Regions from separate parts of the Oceanobacillus sp. FSL K6-2867 genome, predicted to be linked through region 1. Evidence: riboswitches for the same ligand, from Rfam matches in the RefSeq annotation. Region 1 holds a riboswitch; the other holds the start of a gene.
The links. Region 1 has a riboswitch for thiamine pyrophosphate ahead of thiW (energy coupling factor transporter S component ThiW). Riboswitches for the same ligand answer to the same signal wherever they lie in the genome.
Positions count from the first base shown of each region.

Region 2: linked by a shared signal. The riboswitch ahead of NSQ77_RS15120 (3-oxoacyl-ACP reductase) and the one ahead of thiW (energy coupling factor transporter S component ThiW) in region 1 are both predicted to bind thiamine pyrophosphate.

Region 1 covers NZ_CP150144.1:1,568,349-1,576,586, reverse strand. Annotated here, with positions in the region: gene NSQ77_RS07785 (ABC transporter ATP-binding protein) at 1-606, shown strand, start outside; gene NSQ77_RS07780 (ABC transporter permease) at 603-1,634, shown strand; gene NSQ77_RS07775 (TetR/AcrR family transcriptional regulator) at 1,721-2,341, shown strand; gene NSQ77_RS07770 (hypothetical protein) at 2,517-2,639, shown strand; gene NSQ77_RS07765 (response regulator transcription factor) at 2,670-2,972, shown strand; gene NSQ77_RS07760 (helix-turn-helix domain-containing protein) at 3,014-3,172, shown strand; gene thiE (thiamine phosphate synthase) at 3,297-3,905, opposite strand; gene thiM (hydroxyethylthiazole kinase) at 3,909-4,679, opposite strand; gene thiD (bifunctional hydroxymethylpyrimidine kinase/phosphomethylpyrimidine kinase) at 4,660-5,481, opposite strand; gene thiW (energy coupling factor transporter S component ThiW) at 5,559-6,044, opposite strand; TPP riboswitch at 6,221-6,332, opposite strand; gene NSQ77_RS07735 (LytTR family transcriptional regulator DNA-binding domain-containing protein) at 6,566-7,624, shown strand; gene NSQ77_RS07730 (ABC transporter ATP-binding protein) at 7,799-8,238, shown strand, end outside.
Region 2 covers NZ_CP150144.1:3,110,849-3,119,086, reverse strand. Annotated here, with positions in the region: gene NSQ77_RS15130 (dihydrodipicolinate synthase family protein) at 22-930, opposite strand; gene NSQ77_RS15125 (DNA alkylation repair protein) at 1,267-1,512, shown strand; TPP riboswitch at 1,745-1,844, shown strand; gene NSQ77_RS15120 (3-oxoacyl-ACP reductase) at 1,967-2,719, shown strand; gene NSQ77_RS15115 (LLM class flavin-dependent oxidoreductase) at 2,802-4,112, shown strand; gene NSQ77_RS15110 (hypothetical protein) at 4,370-4,537, shown strand; gene NSQ77_RS15105 (hypothetical protein) at 5,003-5,404, opposite strand; gene NSQ77_RS15100 (NAD(P)/FAD-dependent oxidoreductase) at 5,735-7,063, shown strand; gene NSQ77_RS15095 (aspartyl-phosphate phosphatase Spo0E family protein) at 7,263-7,412, opposite strand; gene NSQ77_RS15090 (helix-turn-helix domain-containing protein) at 7,644-8,213, shown strand.

The DNA of each region.
Region 1 (8,238 bases):
GGTGCTGGAAAATCAACTTTAGTAAAAGAATTAGCTGGACTGGATATTCCAACGTCAGGGGATAATTATATCTTTGAAGAAAAAATGCCAACCCTCAAATTAATGGAGCGAATTGGGTATATGGCTCAATCGGACGCGCTTTACGAAGACCTGTCAGCAAATGAAAATTTACAGTTCTTTGCAAGCTTATATGGGTTAAAAGGCAAAAAGAAAAAGGAAAGAATTAAGGAAGTGATGCAGCTTGTTGACTTATCAGATCATTTAAATAAGCTCGTATCCAATTATTCTGGTGGAATGAAAAGAAGGCTGTCACTGGCGATTGCACTTCTTCATGAGCCAGAAATTCTTATTCTGGATGAGCCAACAGTAGGAATTGATCCTGTTTTACGAAAGAGTATTTGGGATGCTTTTTATGACTTGAATAAGAAAGGGACAACAATAATCGTTACAACCCATGTGATGGATGAAGCGGAAAAATGTGACCGGCTGGGACTTATGCGAGATGGAGCAATGATTGCTGTCGGCACGCCAGAATCATTGCGAAATGAGACAAATACAGAAACGATAGAACAAGCATTTCTTGTTTATGGAGGTGCGACATCATGAGAGTAATTGCATTAACGAAAAGGATTTTACAGCAGCTCATACGGGATAAGCGGACATTGGGATTGCTTATCTTTGCGCCGATTTTAGTCCTGACTATGCTTCACTTGGTTTTTAATGGAGATGACTATGTACCGAAAGTGGGATTAGTAGAAATTCCTGAAGCTATTGTTGACCAAATTGATGCGACAGATGCTGAAGTAACCATATACACGAATGAAAATGATGCGCAGCAAGCTGTCCACTCTGAGGAAATTGATGGTTATATTTTACTTGATGATGCCACTACTCCAGCTGTCTTTCTTGAAGGTAGTGACCCAAGTGTGAATAGTGCAACATTGAGATGGATCCAATCAGCATTTGATTCACTGAAGCAGAGTGAAGGTGATGCACAACATGAAATTGATTATTTATACGGCTCAAGTGATATGGGTTCATTCGATTATTTTGGCCCAGTACTGCTCGGATTTTTTGTGTTTTTCTTTGTCTTTATTATTGCTGGCGTTTCGTTTATTCGGGAGCGGACAACAGGTACGCTGGAGCGGCTGCTATCTACACCATTGCGTAAATGGGAGATTGTAATGGGGTATGTTCTTGGATTTGGAATCTTCACGATTATTCAATCAGCAATTATTGCATGGTATGCTATTTATGTACTGGATATGATGATGGTAGGAGCATTTATTTATGTGCTTTTAATTACATTATCACTTGCACTCACAGCACTAACATTAGGGATACTCATTTCTTCATTTGCGAACAATGAATTGCAAATGATTCAATTTATTCCGATTGTTGTTATTCCGCAAATATTCTTTTCCGGTCTTTTTAATTTAGAAACAATTTCCGATTGGCTAAGCTGGGTTGGTCCGTTTACACCCCTTTATTATGCAGCAGATGCTCTGCGGGACGTTATGGTGAGGGGACATGGCTGGAATGAAATATATTTAAATTTAATTATTCTGTTTGGCTTTTCACTGCTATTTATGCTATTAAATGGCTTGACGCTCCGTAAGTATCGAAAAATATAAATTATGCTTTTCGTTGCTACCTGTGACACTTATTCGATATGATGTTAGATAAGAGGAATGTTTAACTTGATAAGAGGCGAAATTTGATGACAAATAGTGAAACGAAATTAACTAAAAAACAAATAGCGATATTAGAGGCAGCAACAGAGTTATTCGCAGAAAAAGGCTATGCAGGTACTTCCACGAGTGAAATCGCTAATAAAGCAGAAGTTGCAGAGGGGACAATTTTTAAACACTTTAAATCGAAAAAGGGGCTTTTGTTATCGATTGTTTCACCGATGATGGTGAGGCTGATTGCTCCAATGGTAAAAAAAGATATGAACAAGGTTCTTGATCAGGATTTTGAACGTTTTCAAGACTTTATTCGAGCAATGATTGAGAATAGAAAAGAATTTATTAAAAAAAACCTGCCCCTTTTACGGATACTGATTCAGGAAATTCCTTTTCATCCAGAGTTAAAGGAGCAGTTTATTGAGTATATCGGCAAAGATATTTTTGGTAAACTCAGAAACATTGTTGAACATTACCAGGCTAAGGGCCAGCTTATAAAAACCCATCCCGATACAATCATTCGAATCGTTGCCTCGTCTATTTTTTCTTATATTATCGCACGATACGTTATTATTCCTGAGGGAGATTGGAACGATGAGGAAGAGGTTGATCGAATAATTCAAGTTCTGGAAAATGGGATTGTGCCAAGGGAATAGGCGTTTCTAGCTTTTAATCCTTTTCTATGGGAAACGTAGAAAAGGATTTTTTATGTTCTGTCGTAAGCAGTTAAGGCTAATTTATTTAGCTGACCACTAATTATTAACTAAAAATAAACTTTTGCGTTGTCGTTAATAAAGTGACTTATACTTGAGTTGGAGAAGGGGAGGACCTATGGCAGAACAAAGCAAAATTCTTATCGTGGAAGATGATTATGAAATTGCCTCGATTATGAGGAATCACTTAGCTAGAGAAGGATTTGAAGTGACTTGGGCATCAACTGGGGTAGAAGGCTAGGAGGATTTCAAAGAGGATAATTATACCTTAGTGCTTATTGATCTTATGATGCCAGAGATGGATGGTTTTACATTATGTGAACAGATTCGATTAGAAAGTGATATACCATTATTAATTGATAGTGCTAAAAGTGAGGATGAAAGCAAGATACGAGGATTAGGTCTTGGTGCGGATGATTGTCTAACAAAGCCGTTCAGCCTGAAAGAATTGGCTGCTCGGGTACATTCTCACCTAAGAAGATACCAGCGCTATACAAATAAACATTATAATGAGCAAGTCTTTCATTATAAACATGGGCTGGGCGTTGATTTTTTAATGAAGCTGTATTTTTAGATGAAGAAATTCTCTTTCTAACCGCCAAAGAGCGGGAAATTTTGTTTTTTCTTGCTAAGAATCCATTTATTACGTTTGAAAAAGAAAAAATTTATGAGCATGTATGGCAACTGATGAATGTTGATGGCAATAACACAGTAACAGTTCATATTAAAAGCTTTCGCAATAAGCTGAGGGATACTATTTTTTTCTATTTATAGTGATTGTTTCCTGTTTGTTGATGGGGATGACTTATCAGGAAAAGTGTTAACTTGATAGTTTGCTTCCTTTGTTAGGTTACGGATTAAAGAATATCCCAGTAGTTAGACTCTGGGATATCTTCTCCTAAATAGTTTTCACAGCTCCAGCAATATCCTCTGCCTGTGTAACCACAGAAATAAATGAAACTCCATCTGCCCCAGCTTGCAGAACAGAGCTCGCATTCTTCGTATTGATCCCACCAATACCGACAATTGGCAGCGTTGGAAATTGGGTGCGTAATGTCTGAATCCATTCCAAACCAACAGCCGCTTTTGCATCTGTTTTGGTTGTTGTGGGAAAAATTGGACCTGCACCAATATAATCGACAAGATCTAGTGGACTTCTTTCAACTTCACCCATGTTAGAAAGGGAGAGTCCGATGATTTTAGTTGGAAAAGCCAGACGCAACTCCTTTACCGATTGATCGTCCTGACCAACATGAATTCCGTCCGCATCCAGTAATTCAACAAGCCGGGCATCATCGTTTACAATAAACGGAATCTCGTACTGTCTGCAAATGGCTCGTAACTGCTTGCCTAATTCCAGTTTCGCATTACCATTAAGTGATGCAGGTCCCTTTTCGCGGAATTGAAATGCTGTGATTCCAGCTTTGGCTGCAGCTTCCAGTATTTTTGCTGGGTCACGATTACAGTTTTGACTGCCCATAATAAAATATTTTCGTAAAAATAACATTGCTTATTTTCCCTCCAGTTGTTCTACTTCAAGTGAAAGGGCATCGATGAATGGCGCAACAAATGTCCCTGAGCCATTTACTGATGGACTAGCGGCTGCATGGGAGGCGGCTAATCCGTAAAATTGAACAGCTGTCAATGCTTGCTCTTCAATTGGGTCATCGGTTGTTAAACAGGCAGTCAGTATAGAGCCTAGCAAACAACCAGCTCCTGTTACTTTAGCTAAAGTTGGGTGCCCCGTATGATTTAGGATACAGGACTCTCCAGTACAAATAATATCTGTTTTACCGGTAACAACGGCAGTCGTTTCGTACGCCTTTGCTACACGCTGAGCAATTTCTTCTGCATTACCATCTCCGATAGATTCTACGCCTTTTGTTTGCCAAGGGATATCGGCTAGATATGCTAATTCACCTGCATTTCCTTTGATAGCAGTAGGCTTTACCTCTTTTAAAATTTGTTTAACAGCAGCTGTCCGAAATGTCGTTGCAGCAACACCTACTGGGTCGAGTACAACGGGAATTCCTTTTTCATTTGCCTTTTTACCAGCAAGTATCATTGCATCTAGATCGTTTGCTGTTAAGGTACCAATATTTATTAAAAGACCATCCGCAATAGAAGCCATATCCTCTGCTTCCTCTTCGGCTTTTGCCATTACGGGAGCGCCGCCAAAGGCTAATAGACCATTTGCGGTAAAATTCATCACAACTTGGTTCGTTAAATGATGAATGAGTGGTGTCTTTTCCCGTACGCTTTTAATAATTTGTGAATTCATGTTTAGCACCTTCTTTCCGTATTGCCCAATGGTTTGTTGGACCACTTCCAGATCCAAGATCGAAGGAATGCTTAATTGCCGCAGTGACAAATTCCTTTCCATTTTTAACAGCGTCATACAAAGATAATCCTTTACTTAAATAGGCAGTAATTGCAGCTGCATACGTACAGCCAGTTCCATGCGTGTTTTTTGTATCAATTCGCTCTGCTGAGAAGCTGTGTATGTTTGAGCCGTCATACAGGAAATCAATTGCTTCGCCTTCTCTGTGCCCGCCTTTGATTAGGGCAGCGCCAACACCGAATTTCTTAACAAGCAGCTCTGCGGCCTGTTTCATATCAGCTGTTGTTTCAATCGGTTCTTCAATTAGAAATTCCGCTTCTGGAATATTTGGAGTTACAAGTGTGGTGAGTGGTAAAAGCTGCTTGCGTAAATAATCACGTGCCTCTTCTTCTATTAAAGCATCTCCACTCGTCGCAACCATAACAGGGTCCATGACATATGGAACTTGAAGGGCTGCTATTTTTTTCTGGATAACTTCCATCATATCTTGATTGGCGATCATTCCGGTTTTTAGTGCGTGAATAGGCATATCGGAAATCACGGAGTCCAGTTGCTGTTCAATAATTTTAAGTGGTACATGGTGAATTGCTTGAACACCTGTTGTATTCTGGGCTACAACCGAGGTAATAACGGACATTCCATAGCTTTGCAGCTCTTGGAATGTTTTTAAATCAGCGTGGATACCTGCTCCACCGCTTGGATCTGTTCCGGCAATTGTAAGTGCACATGCTACTTGTTTCATTGGTTATACACCGTCCTATTGAAAGATTTCTCACATGTAAGTGTTATTTTTATTAATCCTTGTATAAATCGTGCAATTTAATGACGAATTAAACGTTTACTTGCAACTCTTGAAACGATAAATAAGCCAATCAGGGAACCAGTAATACTACTAACTAAAAAAGGTGGGATAAAGGCAAATGCTCCGGCAGAGCTTCCCATAAAGATAGAAGCAAATGGTACAGCGAAAAGTGCACCGAAAATCCCGCTTCCAACGCCTTCGCCAACAGCAGCCAGTGCATTTTTTCCGGATTTTTTATAAAGGTAGCCTGCTAAAAAGGCACCAACCATTGCACCTGGAAATGCTAATAATGTACCTAGCCCGAGCATATTGCGAAGTAAGCTGATCATAAAAGCGATAACGACGGCTGGTCCTGGTCCGAGCGTAACTGCTGTCATGACATTAATTGCATGCTGAACAGGATAGGCTCTAGCGATTCCAGCGGGAAACCATAGCAATTGAGCAGTAATCGTGCCGATTGCAATAAATACAGCCATGGTAGTTAATAAACGTGTTCGATTCATCAGTTCCTCCATTTCTGGGGTAATACAAAAGGCAGTGATATAAATCAGTGCACTTCTGTACAGCAAGTCCTGGTCACTGAATTTTGGAATTCAGCTGCGGCCGCGTTGCTGGAATTGGACGCAAAAAAAGCTAGATCCATTGGGACCCAGCTTGATACGTGTGAAAAATAGTTTGGACATATGTCAGACTACTTCCCTCCGCTGGCATTAACCAGATCAGGTCCATAAGAGTCGGGAATTGGTACGCTTCCCTCTCAGCCCATATTTTGGGCACCCCTAGTAGTTTAAATAACGATATACATTTGAATTCAACTCTAAGCTTAACAAATTTTTTAACTTTTGTCATTATTAACATGGAAAACATGGTATAACTAATGTAGTCTGCTATACAGAAGAGTTATAAAAGTAACATACTGAATACTGTTATAAACAAATGTTTTACACAGTCAGTTGCCCATAGAGGATAATTACATCATCAATTCCTACATCCACAAAAGACGGAATAATGAAAGGCTGATAAAATGACAATTTTAACAATGAAAAATATAGAAAAACATGAAAAAGATACACAGCTGTTTTCCGCTTTTAATTTAGAAATTGCTGAAGGACATATTACAGCAATTTATTCATCACTAAATGTTCGGAGTACGCTTTTAAATATGATTCTTGGAAAAATCCCTGTGGTAAATGGGGAAATTCGGGTTAAAAATGTAACCATTGCAGAAGACAAACGGAGATTTTTGAACAACCTTGGCATTTGTTTTTTTGAAGAAGGGATGTATGAGAGATTAACGGTTTCTGAGTATTTACGTTTTTTTAATAAACTATATGAAGTGGAACTGGAGTTAGAACAAATTATCCATTTAACACAGCTGCAAGAAAAGAAGAATAAAAGAATTAGAGACTTAACATTTTCGGAGATGAAACGTGTGCAATATGGACGTTTACTAATTCAGGCACCTTCTTTATTTGTTTTTGAGGAGCCGGACTTGAATGTAGACATGGAAACAAAACGTGTATTTATTAATATCACGAGAAAAATACAAGAAATAGGCAAAAGCATACTTATATTAACTGGAAATATGGAGAGTGCTGTTACGGTCGCTGATTGTGTTTATCGGCTGGATGAAGATGGACTACGAATTATTGAGACAGAAACAGAGGAAGATGCAGCAGAAGAAAAGGATACAGAATTAATTCCAGCAGAAGAAACAGATAATGAGAAAGGTCCAAAGCCAATTCAATTGAATAAAATTCCAACGAAGGTCAATGACAAAATTGTTTTATTTGACCCACCCGAGATTGACTACATTGAGAGTAATGATGGTCAAGCAAATATTTACATAAAAGGAGAAGCATTTCCAAGCTCACTCACCTTAACCAATTTAGAAGACCGCTTGCAGCATTTTGGATTCTTCAGATGTCACCGATCCTATATTGTAAATTTACAGAAGGTTCGCGAGGTAATTACATGGACCCGAAATAGCTATAGTTTGATTTTGGATGATAAGGAAAAGTCACAAGTGCCACTTTCAAAAACAAAAATGGCAGAATTAAAAGATCTGCTCGGCCTTAAATAAGCTCCGTTCATTGGAAAAAGCGGAAAATCAAGGCTTACTAATTAGATAATTCACTGCAAAATATACTCCATTCACCTTGAAAAATACTCTTTTCATTAGAAATATGCTGTTTTCACTTCATTTTCCATTTAATCTAGAGTCACAAACAAAAGTGATTTACGGGGAGGAAGAATTTTGGAAAACATTATTGAAGTGAAATCATTAGCAAAAATTTTTGGCAATAAAGCTGCATTGGAAGATGTAAGTTTTCAAGTGAAAAAAGGAGAGACATTTGGTTTTTTAGGTCCGAGTGGTTCCGGGAAGACGACAACAATAAAAATTCTCACTGGACAATTGATCCAGACCTCTGGAGATGCTTCTGTATTTAATATACCAGCAGCTTCCTTAAATAAGCCATCCTATCGAAAAAAAATTGGGGTTATTACAGATAATAGCGGGTTATACCAACGTTTATCAATTTATGACAATTTGAAACTATATTGCGATCTTTATGATGTACCAACAAAACGAATTAATGAAGTCCTTGGGATGGTTAACTTGACGGAGGATACGAAAAAGGTAGTTTCAAAGCTTTCCAAAGGAATGCTGCAGCGTGTAACGTTAGCAAGAGCTTT
Region 2 (8,238 bases), 1.5 Mb from region 1:
CCATACAGAATAACGGAAAGGCTATCGGATTACCAAAGGAATGTTTAACTTCCACCCATCGAGTTTTTCAATCAGTTCTTTTTCCTCCTGACTGCCGATATCTAATTGAGGTGCTTTAACAGAACCTGCTTGGATTCCCCTATATTCAATAGCCTTTTTAAAATAAGACATATTAGAACCACCTTTTAATAATGTAATTAACTTGTCTGCATGTCTTTGTAATTCTCTTGCCCTATCTAATTCTTTATTTTGATAAGCTTTGTATATCTCAACAAATGGTTCTGGGAAAACACAGGAAACACCTGAAACCACACCATCACATCCCAGTGCCAACGCAGGTAAGAATAAGGAATCTGCACCGGTTAATGCGGAAAATCCATCATTTCCAACAGCTAAGTAATCTTTTAACATCACAAAATCAGGATAACTATATTTAATTCCTATTATATTTTCATATTTTTCTACTAATTTTTTTACAACTGGGATGGATAACTCATTTCCTGATAGCTGAGGAATACTATATAGATAAATAGGGAAATCACTTGGTAGTTTCTTTGAAACTGTTGCATAATATTCTTCAATTTCATAATCATTTGCGCTAAAGAATGCAGGTGTAACGACACCAATACCATCTGCTCCAGCTTCATATGCATGCTGGGCCAAATCAATTGTATCTCTTTGATTCATAGCACCAACATGGATAAAAACATTCACCCTATTATTCGCTGTTTGAATAACCGCTTCAGCAACCCTTTTCCTCTCAGATACCGAAAGCTTAAACATTTCTCCTGTTGTTCCTAATGGGTAAAGACAATCAACACCCTTATCAATTAAAAAATTCGTTAATTCCTTCGTGCCTTCTAGGTTGATTTCTCCATTTTCATACATCGGAGTTATCATTGCTGTAGTAACACCATACAGTTTTTTCATTTCGCCCCTCCTATACATAGTAAAACGTTTTATTATATATACTTAAATATCTTATATTTAACCCCTATAATCTATGTTAAATGCATGATAATATAGTAAAACGTTTTATCATATTATAATATGAATGCGTTTACTTTTCAATAGGAATTTTTAATTTTTATCAATAAATACGAAAAGAGTAAATTGTTCCATATTAAAGTTTTAGAAGCTCATTAACCAAAACAAAACTCCCCAAACAAACAGTTTCCCGAATAATAAAAAGCAAATAGGCCACAATAAACATGAAAATCAGAAAATGACCGTCATCACTAAAAGACATATGGAGGTGCAATACGGATGAAGCCATACCGTTGTCCAAATTGCAAAACAAATAAATCCCGCTTTAATCTCATTGAGCAAATCGCAATACCTGTTAAACTAGATGCAAAAACTGGAGAATTACTGGAAAGTTATACAGATGAGAATACAGAAATGTTCCATCAGATGTATAAGGGGCCAAAATACCGTATTCAATGTGGAATATGTGGTTTGATAGATAATGAAAATACATTTGAACAATTTGCTAAATATGAAGGTTTTTAAAATTAAGGATCCAAATGATTTCATTGTTATGAACTCTAATTTAAACTAACCTTTTAAGAAACCTAAACTTGTTAATTAATGATCGATTATAAATATGAATCCATTATGATTAAGAGTATAAATTGAATAAAAAAACAATCACGTTTTATAGCAAAAATCATAAAATTATGTTAACCAGCCCTATTCCCTTGACATAAATTTCTTAAGATTATAACATTGAATATAACTTAATTATATGCACTAGGGGTGTTATTTAACTGAGATGAGTATTACTCAAACCCTTTGAACCTGAACTAGTTGAAACTAGCGTAGGAAAGTGTAAACTCTAAATACATACTTAAAGAACGTTTATGCCTTATTTTTAATATGTAGTTATTTGTTTTTACGCAGCTTTCCTATGGGATGGTTGCGTATTTTTATTTTATCTATCATTTTATTAATAGGAGTTGTTAGGATGACTAGAACAGTATTAGTAACAGGAAGCAGCAGAGGGTTAGGGGCAACTATTGTAAAGACATTGGCACAGCAAGGATTTCAAGTGGTTATCAACTACTATCAAAGCAAAGAAGCTGCTGAGAAGCTCGTTTCTGAGATTGGTGAAGAGAATGCTATTGCAATTCAGGCTGATGTAACAAATCGTAAAGAAGTAGATGAATTGATAAAAAAAGCAACGGAATATTTTGGCCAAATAGATGTTGTCGTCAATAATGCATTGGTAGATTTCAAGTTTGATCCAACCAAACAAAAATCCTTCACAGAACTTACATGGGATGATTATCAAAAACAACTAGATGGTACGTTAAAAGCAGCTTTTAATGTAATTCAAAGCGTCATCCCCCAATTTATTGAACGGCAAAATGGAAGTATTATAAGCATCGGTACAAATTTATATCAAAATCCTGTTGTACCCTATCACGAATATACAACAGCTAAAGCTGGGTTAATAGGTTTTACACGGAATATCGCTTCCGAATTAGGTGTATATGGTATAAAAGCGAATGTAGTTTCAGGTGGATTATTAAAAACAACTAACGCGAGTGCCGTTACAACACCAGAAGTATTCGATTTAATTGCTCAATCAACGCCATTGAAGAAAGTGACTACACCTCAAGATGTAGCCAATATGGTCGCTTATTTATCTTCGGAAAATGCAGACGGTATTACAGGTCAAAATTTCACAATAGACGGCGGTTTGACAATGAACTAATAGCTTAAAATACGATAGCTGATCCTTCAAAAACGGAATATACAAGACAGTTAATAATGATGTATGTTGAGGTGCAAATAAAATGACAAAAACGAAAGAAAGACAACTGCATTTAGGTATTTTGCTGTATGGTTGTGGACACCATCAAGCTGCTTGGTTAATGCCTGACTCAAGCGTTGAACATATTGGGGATATTTCTTATTATCAATCTTTAGCACAAGTAGCGGAAAAAGGTTATTTTGACGCAGTATTTTTTGCTGATAATCAATCATTTCCAGCTAAAAATGCCAGTGATATGCCAGCATTTTGGTTTGATCCAGTAGTCAATTTAACAGCTATTTCGCAAGTGACAAATCATGTTGGATTAGTTGCAACAATTTCAAGCACTTTTTCTAATCCTTTCACAGCTTCACGACAGCTCTTAAGTTTAGACCATATTACAAAAGGGCGAGTTGGCTGGAATCTCGTTACCTCCATGACTGATTTTGAGGCGATGAATCATAGTATGGAAGAACTGCCACCTCGTGACAAACGTTATGAAAAGGCAGATGAATTCGCTGCTTTAATGAACAAGTTATTTCTTTCATGGGACAATAATGCGTTTCTGCATCATCGAGAAGAAAGGAAATTGATAAATCCATCAAACATTCAGCCTTTTCATCACGATGGTACGTATTTTAAAGTGCATGGCCCATCCACCACACCCAAAAGTCCGCAAGGCAAACCAGTATCCATGCAAGCGGGAGCATCTAAACAAGGCATTGCATTAGCCGCAAAATATGCCGATGCAGTCTATTCCGTGTCGTGGAACTTAAAGCAAGCAAAAAGTTTTCGTAAAAAATTAGATGAACAAGTTAAACAAAGCGAAGACAGCAATAGACATATTAAAGTATTCCCTGGCCTAGTCACTTATGTAGGGCATACGCGTGAGGAAGCTTTAGGCAAAAAAGCAGCATTAGATGAGCAATTACCTATCGAAACTGCTTTAAAACAGTTGAGTTTCTTTATTCAGCAGGACTGTTCAAATTGGGAAATTGATAAAGCAGTACCTCCATTACCTCCAGTAGAAGAATTTACTGGTCCAGTTGGACGTTACGAAACAATACTGGAAATTATTCATGATACACAACCTACAGTAAAAGAATTACTAGGTTATCTTAGTGCAGGCGGTGGACATCATACATTGATAGGTACACCCGAAGACATTGTGGATCAGATGGAGGTCTGGTTTGAAGCTGGTGTTGCTGACGGATTTAATCTTATGCCTCCTACATTACCAGGCAGTTTAGAAGACTTTGTGGAACTGATTGTTCCTGAAATGCAAAGAAGAGGTCTCTTCAGAAAGAATTATGAAGGTCACACCTTCCGTGAACATTTAGGATTAACAAAATAATTAAATTGGACTTACGTTATTATACTTTGCATCTTCACCATTATGTTTGTATAGTTTATTAGCAAAGGGAATTTCATAGGCAGATCAACCTTTCTCAATGATCTTTTCAATTGCACGATTGAGATTTCAGATGAGAGTGGAAATAACAGTGTTCATTACCAAGGGAAAGAACGATTGCGTAACAATAAACCGTTGCAGCTGGTACATTTGTGAAAAAAGAGCGCTAACAAGACAATTCCTTTTGGAGGTAATAAGAATTGAAACGACAAACAAAAATTCATATTATCGGATGGATACTAGCTCTCATTCTAGGGTTCCTTAAATGGCAGTATCCAGCAGAAACTTCTCTTATAACTTCTGGACTCGGAGGACTGATCACTTTTCTATTGGTTGGAGTGTTAATCTTTTATCCTTTAAAAAATTAATCTAAAAGCGTTAATAAACCGACTTGAATTAATCAAGATTAAAGAGAAAACAACCTTAATAGGTTGGTAGTCTGTTGCTTTGCCATAGAGTAACTACTATATTAATTGAAAAATGGCCCACACCTTTTTTATGATGTGGGCCCACTTCTACGCAAGATCAATGGGGTCTAATTTAATAAAGTAGTAGAGTATACATTTACTAGAAGAACGGGTTTTATTATTCAGTATATTCACCCTATTACTATCGTTTGCTTTTTTCTCTAGTGCTTCAGCTTCTAGTATTTTTCCATGACTTGTTGAATTAAATCTATCCCCCCCTACAAATGCATCAGTTTATTAAATAGATACTTCTTCCTCTCGTGGACAAGACAACAAAATTCTGAAAACATATGTTAATTCTATATGAATAAAGCCAATGTTTTCTATTTAAGAAAACATTGGCTTTATTATTTCAATGTATATTAATTAATTCATCATTCCTGGATCAGCTGGTGCATGTTTCGTGTAGATTGCCTCTCCATCACTTTCACCATCAAATACAACTGGTACATTTGGTGAGAATAGGATTATATCTCCTGTTTCTGCAACGTGACGGTTGCCTTCTTCGTCACGGAGGACAAATTTCCCTTTTGTTACAACTTTGAATTCTAGTGTTTCATATAAGAAATCAAATGAATCTCCTGGCTTCATTGAGAACAAGCCGATTGTAAGTGGATTTAACGATTCCGTTATTGGGATATCTACAATTTCGCTGTTTACTCCTCGTTTGTCAATCATTTTACCTAAATCTAGTAATGGATATTTTTTTTCTAAATCTGCTACTTTAAAGATTTCAAATCCTGGTTTGCTAGCTAATGGTTTAGTCATGATTATCCTCCTATAATTTAATTATTGGTAAGTATTATTAAGCTATACTTAATAGATACTAGTATATATCTATTTTTTACATTGTACAGTATGGTCTTTTTAATCATATAGTATGATTATGCATACTATAATTTTTAAAGGTATATATTATATATATGCGTATAGTACATTTTTAAAAAAATCTATATGATTTTAAAATTCCTACTTTTCATTAAAATATTAATGTTTATAATATAAAGTATATTAAGTATAGCTTAACTAAGTTATACTTAATAGGAGGGAATATAAGCTATTCAATTTTTAAAAAATAATAAGAGGAGGATATTAAAAATGACAAGTACTAATTATGATGTAATCATTGTTGGAGCTGGATTTTCTGGAGTAACAGCATCAAGAGAGCTAAGTAATAGAGGGTTCAAAACGTTGGTCTTAGAGGGAAGAAATCGTATCGGTGGTCGAACTTGGACAGATAATCGATTGGGTAAGAACATTGAAATAGGTGGAACCTATGTTCATTGGAACCAGCCTCATATGTGGGCGGAACTTACACGCTATAACTTACAAGTAAGAGAAAGTCCAACAATGGAGAAAGCGTACTGGATTAAAGACGGTAAAGTGAAGTCCGGAACATATGAAGAATTGCAAGAAAAACACATGATTGGTATGGAAGAATTCTTAAAGGGTGGCCGAGATTACTTTCCTCGTCCATATAATCCTTTCTTTGACAATACTTTAGAGGAAGTCGATCATCTTTCTGTGGCAGATAGATTAAAAGCAGTAAAACCATTGGTAAGTAAAGATGTCTATAGTATACTAGAATCTACTTGGAGTGAATATACTAGTACGGATGACTTGGATCAACCTGGCTTGGCGCAAGCTTATCGATGGGCTGCCCTCACAGGTCATGATATGAATCAGTTTCAAGACACGTTTGAATTATTTAGTATTGAAACCGGTACTAAATCGCTAATCGAATCTATCGCCAATGATAGTAAAGCAGACTTGCAACTATCTACTCCTGTATCAGTAATTGAAAAGACAGATAAGGGTTATAAAGTGACTACCAGAAATGGAAGCGATTTCACAGCCAAATCTGTGATTGTTGCAGTACCAGTAAATGTAATTAATAATATTGAATTTAAGCCAGCTTTACCGGCTGAATTACGCCAATTCTCATCCGAAAAACAATCAAGCAGAGGGATAAAAGTATGGGCAAAAGTACGTGGACTTACGAGTTCAGTGAAATTGAAAGCGGGCCCAGAATATCCAGTGAACAGTGCTCATGCAGAATATATAGACGGAGATGAAGCTATCCTAATGGGCTTCGGTAACGATTCAACTCTGAATATGGAAGATCCTAAAGAAGTTGAGAAAGCATTTCGTCATTGGCTACCTGATATTGAAGTAATTGAAAGTGCTGGACATAATTGGGTAAAGGATGAGTTTTCTCAAGGAACATGGGGAGTATTAAAGAAAAATCAGTTATCAAAATATGTTAAAGAAGTTCCTAACACGGAAAACGGATTGTTCTTGGCTGGATCAGATTTCGCCAAAGGCTGGGTTGGTTATATGGATGGAGCTATTGAGACTGGAATAACTACTAGTAAACGTGTAGAAAAATATCTGCAAGAACAGGAACTAGCTTTGGCAAAAAATTAAATTAGATTGTCATGTAATATTAACTAAGGGAGCAAATAAATGAAAACGGTTTTATTATTACCTACAATCAGAATAATTTGTCTCCCTATAACATTTTAAGATCCAAAAGGTCTACTAAACTCTAAGGTTTAGTAGACCTTTTGATATTGCAGTATAATCCATCTATTAATAGTGTAATCATAGTGATGTTATGTGATGACTATGAAAGTTTTTGATATTCATTAATTAATTCATCTAATTCCATGCTGGATTCAATGACCACTGTAGAATTCAAATCATTATAATCACTCAATGAAATCATTATCTCTCTATATTCTTCAATTTTTTCTAATAAAGCCTCTTTAACCACGATAATTTTCCCCCTATTTTATTCACTCACGACCTATTAAGTGTGAGTTAATTAAGCTATAATTAATATAACATATATATTAATTCAAAAAAACATTTTTTGTTAATCCCCAACTCATAGCATAACCGATACTGTTTATTCAGCTAGCTTCCATTTAATCATGGTGTTTGGAGATATGAAATTTGTTATTATATATGCAGTCAATGTGTTTTACATTAAGGGGGGAAATAATTGGAAGAATATTCTCAAATAGAGATTGGTAAAAAAATTAGAGATATGCGATTGAATAAAAGTATTTCTATTAACAAGGTAAGTAAAAAAACTGGATTAACTCCTAGTTTTATTAGTCAATTTGAAAGAGGACTCACAAATGCTTCCATCGATTCTATTATTAAATTAGTTGATGCAATTGATGTTAAATTGACTATGCTTTTTAGTGACAATGTTAATCAGGAGAGCCAAAGTAAAAAACCAGTCATTATTCGAAAAAGCGAAAGACCTTCTTTATCCTCTGGATCAACAAATAATATGCTAGAATATTTACTGACACACCCTGATAGCAAATTAGAGGTATACCTTTCTAAGCTAAACCCTGGTGCATCAACTTCTAGTAAGTTTTCTAACAATGGAGTGGATGAATTTTTATTAATTCTAGAAGGGAAATTGGAAATTGAAGTGGAGAATGTAAATTATGTTCTAAGTGAAGGAGATACCATGACAATGGATGGTTCGCTATCAAAATCTTGGGAAAATAGTAGTGATTCTGTAACAACAATTCTATGGATATATAACAGAGCGTAATCCGCATTTCCCTGACGATACCCCA